One region of the Aquamicrobium sp. YD-1-mutant5 genome, then DNA from elsewhere that is predicted to be linked to it. Evidence: predicted binding sites of a transcription regulator. Region 1 holds the regulator's gene; the other holds the start of a gene.
The links. Region 1 encodes LexA, which represses DNA repair genes until DNA is damaged. Its sites were predicted from a motif close to TGTTCNNNNTGTGTTCNG; they were not measured.

Region 1 (4,670 bases):
GTGCTGCTTGGTCTGACCGGGGCTTTTGCGTTTTTGACATGGGCCGTGCGCAGACATCACAAAATTCATCTGTGTTGCCTGGCTCTTCTGTTTTGCATTTCCGGTGTCACCCTCTCCAAATTTCAGACATGGCGTCTGGATACGCGGGTAATTGGCTCCGACATCACCGTCCGACTCACCGGGAGGGTCGTGGAAATTGAGGACATGGCGAGCGGGCGCAAGCGTCTGACGATCGATGTCGTCTCCACAGAGAGGCCGAAACTACGCTACCAGCCGGAACGGGTACGAATTTCCGCCCGCAACCTGCCGCCGGAGATAGCAGCGGGCTCGGATGTGACCGGTCTCGTCCGCCTGCTGCCGCCGAGCGGGCCGATTCGGCCGGACAGCTACGACACATCCTTTTCCAACTATTTTGGTGGCATTGGCGCGAGCGGTTTCTTTCTCTCCGGACCAAAGCTGTCCGAGCAGACTGTCGCGCCGCTGGCTACCCGCGTCAGTGCAGCGATCGAGCGGGGGCGGCAGGCGGTTGCCGGGCGCATCAGGCACAGCATCGGCGGGCCAGAAGGCGAGATCGCGGCAGCGCTGATCGTCGGGGTGCGGGCGGGCATTCCAGAAGAGATAAACGAGGCAATGCGCAAGACCGGCATCTATCACATCATCTCCATATCCGGCCTGCATATGGCGCTGGTGGCGGGTACGGTGATGGGATTGATGCGCGGATTGTTCGCCGCATTCCCGGATTTTTCCTCCCGTCATCCGGTCAGGAAATATGCAGCCCTTACCGCGCTTTTTGCGATTTTCGCCTACCTGCTGATATCCGGCATGGTGGTGGCTGCCGTGCGCTCGTTCATCATGCTGGCCGTGATGTTGGTGGCCGTGCTGTTCGACCGCAGCGCGCTGACCATGCGCAATCTCGCTATTTCGGCGATCATCGTCATCCTGGTCACGCCCCATGAGGTGGTGGGGCCGAGTTTTCAGATGTCGTTCGCGGCAACGGCGGCGCTGGTCGGCGCCTATGCGGCATGGTCGGACTACAAGGCGCGCCGACCTGTTGCGCGGGTTTACAAAAAGTCCGGTCTCGCTCGGTCGCTGATCCGCGCTCTGGTCACCATGATGGTTGGCCTTGCCGCAACGTCCGTGGTTGCCGGCGTTGCCACGACCCTCTACGCGGCATGGCATTTTCAGCGCATTGCACCGCTCAGCCTGCTGGCCAATCTGGCGGTGATGCCCGTCGTCTCGATCATCGTCATGCCATTTGCCGTTTTTGCATCGCTCGCCATGCCTTTCGGGCTGGATGGCCCTCTCTTGCAAATCATGGGCAAGGGGCTGACGGCAGTGATTTTCCTTTCCGAAAAGATCGCGGACATGTCGCCAGTCGACGCGATCGGGCTGATTCCACCCGAGGCAGTGCTTCTGGCGACGATTGCGCTGGTGATTGCAACGATGACGACAACATGGCTGCGCCTTGTCGCACTGCCATTCGCCATAGGCAGTATGCTGACGCTTGGCTCTGCCCGAACGCCTGACATTCTCATTTCAGAAGATGCCCGGCTGATTGCCGTCGCCATGGAAGGGGGGCAGGTTGCGGTCAACCGCCCCCGCCCGAGTGCCTTCACCATGGATAACTGGAGCCGGGCGATGGATGCAGAAACGATATTGCCGCCAACCCGCGTAAAGCCGCCGGACGAGGGTATTTTTCTGCAGGATTTTATCGCTCCTGCGAGGCAGGAAAGCAAAGCAGCAGGGTTTGTATGCTCCGAGAAAACATGTGCTTTGCGCAGTCCCTCTGGTCTGCTTGTCGTGCAGGTTCAGGATGCGGGTATGGCCGCCAAAGCATGTGCCCATGCAACAGTCATCGTGATCGAGGACGCGGTGATGCGTAACCCGTGCCGAAAATCTCAGGCAATTGTGGTGACCCGTCGGAAGCTGGCGCAAAAGGGAAGTGCCGAAGTCTATCTGGAAAAGGTCGACGCTGCTTCTGGTGTTCCAGTCGGAAATTCATTGCCAATCATCGGAGAGCCAAAGGTGCGCTTCGCAATCGAAGGGGATTATCGGCCATGGCACACCCAGCGCCGATACTCGCGGGAAGCACGTGGCTTGCCGCCCTATGAGAGAAAAGTTGCCTCAGCACCTGCGGAAACGCCTGTTCTCTCAGCCCCGGACAAGATCGAATAAGCGATAAAGACAGGGCGTATCCGGAACGGTTTCCGCCTCGTCTGGCAGGTCCGTTTCTGCGGGTGGATCAAATGCAGACCCAGTTACGCAGGAAAATCGACCATCGTGACAGATAGCTGGACGGGCCGCTCGCCTATGGAGCTAAAATCTGCTCACCGATCGTACAGGTCGTAAAGTGCCCTTTAGCTATCGGCGATCAACGCTTTGAGAGCGCTCAAATGGCGACCTCAACATTTCAATCATTTCCTCAGGATGTTGTTTTAAGATGCTGATAAACAATGTTCCTCAGAACGGATGGAAGGCAAAAAATCCGGTTCGTTCTGTTTCATTTCCGGATCAGTAACGGCGGATCAATCCGACCAGCCTGCCTTGCACCTTGACGCGGTCGGGTCCGAAAATCCGGGTTTCGTAAGCCGGATTGGCGGCTTCAAGCGCGATGGAGGCGCCTTTGCGACGGAACCGCTTCAGGGTTGCTTCCTCCTCGTCAACGAGTGCCACGACTATATCGCCCGGGGTGGCTGTATCGCCGTTGCGGATGATGACGGTATCGCCATCGAAAATGCCGGCTTCGATCATGGAGTCGCCCCGAACTTCGAGGGCATAATGCTCGCCGCCCGACAGCATTTCCGGCGGCACCGAAATGGAATGTGTCTTGTGCTGGATCGCATCGATCGGAACACCCGCAGCGATCCGCCCCATCACGGGGATGGAAACCGCCGAGGCGCTGTCATCCTCATTGCTGGCGATCTGCGGCTTGCGAACATCCTTTGCCGGCTGCCCGAGGCTTCCCTGAATGACGCTGGGTGAAAATTTTCGCGCACTGTTCAGACCGGGGGCAATGGAATCTGGCAGGCGCAGCACTTCCAGCGCACGCGCCCGATTGGGCAGGCGACGGATAAACCCACGTTCTTCCAGTGCGGTGATCAGGCGATGGATGCCCGACTTCGAGGCAAGGTCCAGCGCTTCCTTCATTTCGTCGAAAGAGGGCGGAATGCCACTCTCCTTCAACCGCTCATGGATAAAGAGAAGCAGTTCATGTTGCTTGCGCGTCAGCATAGGTTCCCCCGGCAGCGGCGAATCCAGAATCGGAAAACAAACCCGGAACAAACACTATATGTTCCAGTTGTGTTCCGCAACCGCTTAAAATCAGAACGACCGGGGACGGCTTCAGCCGATCATCATCAACTGGCAGGGATCGCCGATTTCCGATGCCGGCTGGAAGGGGGCGCGTATGACCAGTCCCCCTGATGCGGCCATGGTGCGCAGCATGGAAGAATCCTGCACACCGAAGGGCGTGGCAATCAGCTGGCCGTCGCGTTCCTCAATGGCTGCACGAACATAGTCCTGACGATGGTCGTTGGCTGAAACCGGTGCCCCGAGCGTCGCTGTCCTGATGTCCTGACGGAAAGGGCGGCCGCCAAGGCGGGCGAGCAGAGGTTTCAGGAAAAGCTGCGAGCAGACGAGGCTCGCCACGGGATTTCCGGGCAGGCCCAGACATCTGATGTTGTCCATTCTGCCGAACATCAGCGGCTTGCCGGGCCGCATGGCGATCCGCCAAAAGTCGAGCGTCATGCCTTCGCGCGTCAGAACCTTGTGAACGAGATCGTGATCGCCCACGGAGGCTCCGCCAGATGTGACGATGACGTTCGCACCGGCCGCAACAGCCTGTTTCACCAGCGCCGAGATTGCATCCTCGCGATCTGGTGCGATGCCGAGATCGAGAACATCGGCGCCCACGGCGCGGGCCGCGGCTGCGATGCCATAGCTGTTGGATGAAATGATCTGACCCGGTCCCAGTTCGCTTCCAGGCAGGCGCAATTCGTCGCCGGTGGCGATGATGGCGACCAGTGGCCGTCTGACGACCGTGAGGCGCGCGTGATTGGCCGAAGCGGCGAGCGAAAGCGCGCTGGCGCGCATCAGATGGCCTTTTTCGACGAGAAGGTCGCCAGTCGTGAAATCCAGACCGGCGCGCCGCACATTGCGACCGGCAGCGGTCGGCTCACGCAGGCGGATCACGCCATCTGCCGGCCTGTCGACATTTTCCTGAATAACGACCGTATCGGTTCCCGCGGGTAGGGGCGCGCCGGTGAAGATGCGCACGCACTGGCCGGCTTCGACAGAGCCTGAAAACATGCTGCCAGCGGCCACTTCGCCGATGACGGCCAGCTCACTGCCCGTGATCTGCGCGTCGGCGCCCCGCATGGCATAGCCATCCATTGCCGAGGCGTTGAAGGGAGGCTGCGTGCGCAGCGCCACGATCGACTCGGAAAGCACGCGATCATACGCATCGTTCAGGGGCACGCTTTCACCACCGAGGGGCCCGACATCCTCCAGAAGGCGTTGCAGCGCCGTTTCCAGCGGGACCAGCGCCATGTCAGGCCTCTGCCTTGTAGTCGCCTGATTTTCCTCCGGTCTTGGAGGTAAGCCTGATGTCGGAAATGATCATCGCGCGATCCACGGCCTTGGCCATGTCGTAGATGGTGAGGCAGGCGACG
Region 2 (4,670 bases), on a different contig from region 1:
CGGGAACCAGCCGCCACATCAGCGGATCGCGCGCGCCCAGAAGCTGCGCATGACGCATGGCGCGGCGCATGATGCGGCGCAGCACATAGCCGCGCCCTTCATTGGAGGGGAGCACCCCGTCGGCAATGAGGAAGGAGGAAGCGCGCAGGTGATCGGCGATGACGCGATGGCTCGCCCGGTTCGTCCCGGTCGCCGGTACGCCGGTGGCCTCCTCGGAGGCGCGGATCAGCGCCCTGAACAGGTCGATGTCGTAATTGTCATGCACGCCCTGCAGCACGGCAGCGATACGCTCAAGCCCCATGCCGGTGTCGATCGACGGACGCGGCAGCTCGATGCGCTCTCCCTTCGTCACCTGTTCATACTGCATGAAGACGAGGTTCCAGATCTCGATGAAGCGGTCGCCGTCCTCATCCGGACTGCCGGGAGGTCCGCCGGCGATATGGTCGCCATGGTCGTAGAAAATTTCCGAGCAGGGGCCGCAGGGGCCGGTATCGCCCATCGCCCAGAAATTGTCGCTCGTCGGGATGCGGATGATCTTCTCGTCGGAAAGACCTGCGATCTTCCTCCAGAATTCGGCAGATGCATCATCGGTGTGATAGACCGTGACCAGCAGCCTGTCCTTCGACAGCCCGAACTCGCGGGTGATCAGGTTCCAGGCAAGCTCGATGGCGCGTTCCTTGAAATAGTCGCCAAAGGAAAAATTGCCGAGCATCTCGAAGAAGGTGTGATGGCGCGCGGTGTAGCCGACATTGTCGAGGTCATTGTGCTTGCCGCCGGCACGAACGCACTTCTGCGAGGTGGTCGCGCGGTTATAGGGGCGCGTTTCCAGACCCGTGAACACGTTCTTGAACTGAACCATGCCGGCATTGGTGAACATCAGCGTCGGATCGTTGCGCGGCACCAGAGGGCTGGAGGCAACGACCTCGTGACCTTCCTTGCGGAAGTAGTCGAGGAAAGCCGACCGGATCTCGTTAACACCACTCATGAAAGATGCCTTTGTTCAGGAAAACGCCTGCGGCGCCAGTGCGGAAAACACAGCCTTTTAGCGGTCGGCCAGCACCCTGTCCAGAATGAGGAAAGATCGCCGGCGAAACCTCAGGTGCCTCACCGCTGAGGCCTTGCTCAACGGTGAGGCACTCTTTCAAAAAATGCTGCCCGCAACGAAAAACGCCGATCTACCCGAGACCGGCGTTTTTCACTTTAAGTTCATTCGGCCGGGGCCGGACAATCCGTGCCGATCAGCGCATCAGCCCTCGCCAGCCTCAGCCTCGAAGCCTCCGTCTTCCAGGAACTTCTCGGCAATCAGCCCGGCATTCTGGCGCAGCGCCAGTTCGATCTCCCGCGCCGTGTCCGGATTGTCACGCAGGAACTGCTTGGCGTTCTCACGCCCCTGCCCGAGACGCTGCGAATTATAGGAGAACCATGCACCCGATTTTTCAACCACACCGGCCTTAACGCCGAGGTCGATGAGCTCGCCGGTCTTGGACACACCCTCGCCATACATGATATCGAACTCGATCACCTTGAAGGGCGGAGCCAGCTTGTTCTTGACCACCTTGACGCGGGTCTGGTTGCCGACCACCTCGTCGCGATCCTTGACCGAGCCGATACGCCGGATATCGAGGCGTACCGACGCATAGAACTTGAGCGCATTGCCGCCGGTGGTCGTTTCGGGCGAACCGAACATGACGCCGATCTTCATACGGATCTGGTTGATGAAGATGACCATGGTGTTGGAGCGCGAGATCGAAGCCGTCAGCTTGCGCAGCGCCTGGCTCATCAGGCGAGCCTGAAGACCAGGCAGCGAGTCGCCCATCTCACCTTCGATTTCCGCGCGCGGCGTCAGTGCCGCGACCGAGTCCACCACCAGAACGTCGATCGCACCGGAGCGCACCAGCGTGTCGCAGATTTCCAGCGCCTGTTCGCCGGTGTCCGGCTGCGAGATCAGGAGGTTTTCAAGGTCGACACCCAGCTTGCGGGCATAGACCGGGTCCAGCGCGTGCTCGGCATCGACAAAGGCGCAGATGCCGCCCTTCTTCTGCGCTTCCGCAACCGTATGGAGAGCCAGCGTCGTCTTGCCCGAGCTTTCAGGGCCATAGACCTCGATGATGCGCCCGCGCGGCAGACCGCCAACACCCAGCGCAATATCGAGACCGAGAGAACCGGTCGAAACCGTTTCTATCTCGACCACCTGCTCGTTTGCGCCAAGGCGCATGATCGAGCCCTTGCCGAAAGCCCGCTCGATCTGCGACAGCGCAGCGTCCAGAGCCTTTGATTTGTCCACCGAATTGTCCTCTACAAGCCGCAATGAATTCTGAGCCATGATACAGTACCTTTTGGTCGTCAATGACAGACGGACAATTCGCTGACCGCTCAGATTTTTGTACCCTCTTTGTTCCATTTTTGCAAGAGGGATTAACCAATTGTTTTATTTTGGAATTCCACAAAAGTTCCCATTTTGTCCACGATACCGGACCGGTTTAACGGGAATACGAACACCCGGAGAAAATTTCCGGCCGCCCGAATCGCATCCGGTTCCGTTCAGCCTTCCCGCCGGGCTTCCTGAGCTGTCGCCCGTAAACCCGCATCATACGCCTTGCGCGCCCACGCCGCCATTTCGTCCGGATCGTCGAACGCAACATCGGGAGTGGTCCAGTAGGGCATGGCCACCTCCCTGCCCTTTCCGGCATAGGTCCATTGGCGCGCACCCGCAGAAACAAAATCGGGAGCGCTTATGGCATCCGCCTTGAGCATCAGTTCGCCTTGCAGGACGATGGCGATGATGACGCCGCGATGGTAGATGCCCTTGCCTCCAAACAGGCGGCGTATGGTGACGGGACCAAGCCCTTCGAAAAGCTCTTCGATGCGCCCGTTGTCCATGGAGGGAAATCAGGCCTCGGCTGTCGCCCGGGCCTCGGCCAGCGCCTTCAGGTCGGCTGGTTTCAGTTCCACCGATTCGCCACAGCCGCAGGCGGAAGACTGATTGGGATTGCGGAACACAAAGCCCGTGCGCAGCGTGGTGACCTCGAAATCCATCTCGGTACCGAGCAGAAACAGTGCCGCTTCCGGCGCGACATAAACATGTGCACCCTGATGCTCGACGTGGTCGTCCTTCGGGTCAGGTTCGGTGACCAGATCGATGGTGTACTCCATGCCGGCGCAACCGCCCTTCTTCACGCCGAGCCGGATGCCGTGCGCGCCATAACGCGCACCGATGATTTCGCGCACCCGCTCCGCCGCCTTGTCGGTCAGCTTCATGATGGAAAAACGTGCCATCTCAGTCTTCTCCATGCCATGCAGGTTAAAGGCCTGCCGGAATGATTTCATATCTCCCCCTGAAGATGGGGGAATTTGGAAGGCTCTGCAAGAGCGGCTCCTGCCGCCCGACAGCAGGCAAGTGCGGCGTCGGTCCTCAGTACCAGCCGACGGCGATCTGGGCTTCTTCCGACATGCGGTCGGGCGTCCATGGCGGATCGAAGGTCATGTTGACTTCGACGCCGGAAACGCCTTCCACCGCACTCACCGCATTCTGCACCCAGCCCGGCATCTCGCCGGCCACCGGACAGCCCGGGGCGGTCAGCGTCATGTCGATCTTCACGGTGCGGTCGTCCTCGATGTCGATGCGGTAGACGAGACCGAGTTCATAGATATCGGCCGGAATCTCCGGATCGTAGACGGTCTTCAGCGCGGAAATGATGTCGTCGGTCAGGCGCGCCAGTTCTTCCTCGGGAATGGTCGAAACCGGCCCGGTTTCGACGGCTTCCTGCTCAGTCTGCCCGTCGGTTTCAACACGTGTGGTGGTGTCGTCCATATCCGTCATCCGAAAAATTTCCGCGCCTTTTCCAGCGCTTCGGCCAAAACGTCGATCTCGGCTCTGGTGTTGTACATGCCGAACGATGCCCTGCATGTGGAGGTGACGCCGAAGCGTTTCAACAGCGGCTGGGCGCAATGGGTGCCTGCCCTCACTGCAACGCCCTGACGGTCTATGACCATCGACACATCGTGCGCATGGATGCCCTGCAACTCGAAGGACACGATGGCGCCCTTGCCCGGCGCATTGCCGAAAATGCGCAGCGAGTTGATGGCGCCAAGCCGCTCATGCGCATAGGCGGTCAGATCCGCTTCGTGGGCGGCAATGCGCTCGCGGCCGATGCTGTCCATATAATCCAGCGCGGCCCCCAGCCCGATCGCCTGCACGATGGGAGGCGTGCCGGCTTCGAAGCGGTGTGGCGGGGCGTTGTAGGTGACCCTGTCCTCGGTCACCTCCTCGATCATCTCGCCACCGCCCATGAAGGGGCGCATTGCCTCCAGCCGCTCTTTCTTGCCGTAAAGAACGCCGATTCCGGACGGTCCGTAGACCTTATGGCCGGTGAAAACGAAGAAATCACAATCGAGATCCTGCACGTCGACCGGCATGTGAACGGCGCTCTGGCTGCCATCGACCAGAACGGGAATGCCGCGCGCATGGGCGATGCGGCAAATCTCGCGGATCGGCGTCACCGTGCCCATCGCATTCGACATATGGGTGATGGCAACCAGCTTCGTGCGATCGGTCAGGCTTTTCTCGAAATCCTCCAGATGCAGCGCACCCAGATCATCCACGGGCACCCAGACCAGCTTCGCGCCCTGCCGCTCGCGGATGAAATGCCATGGCACGATGTTGGAATGGT

Region 2: recA (recombinase RecA) is a predicted target of LexA. The motif match lies at 2,383-2,400, and genes of this name have one in related genera.

What each region holds. Positions count from the first base shown of each region.
Region 1 is NZ_JCAKKP010000001.1:345,279-349,948, forward strand. It holds gene AC5XE7_RS01675 (ComEC/Rec2 family competence protein) at 1-2,175, shown strand, start outside; gene lexA (transcriptional repressor LexA) at 2,512-3,231, opposite strand; gene AC5XE7_RS01685 (molybdopterin molybdotransferase MoeA) at 3,343-4,548, opposite strand; gene moaC (cyclic pyranopterin monophosphate synthase MoaC) at 4,550-4,670, opposite strand, start outside.
Region 2 is NZ_JCAKKP010000007.1:35,915-40,584, forward strand. It holds gene alaS (alanine--tRNA ligase) at 1-985, opposite strand, end outside; gene recA (recombinase RecA) at 1,247-2,323, opposite strand; gene AC5XE7_RS12135 (TfoX/Sxy family protein) at 2,542-2,880, opposite strand; gene sufA (Fe-S cluster assembly scaffold SufA) at 2,890-3,276, opposite strand; gene AC5XE7_RS12145 (SUF system Fe-S cluster assembly protein) at 3,413-3,820, opposite strand; gene AC5XE7_RS12150 (cysteine desulfurase) at 3,817-4,670, opposite strand, start outside.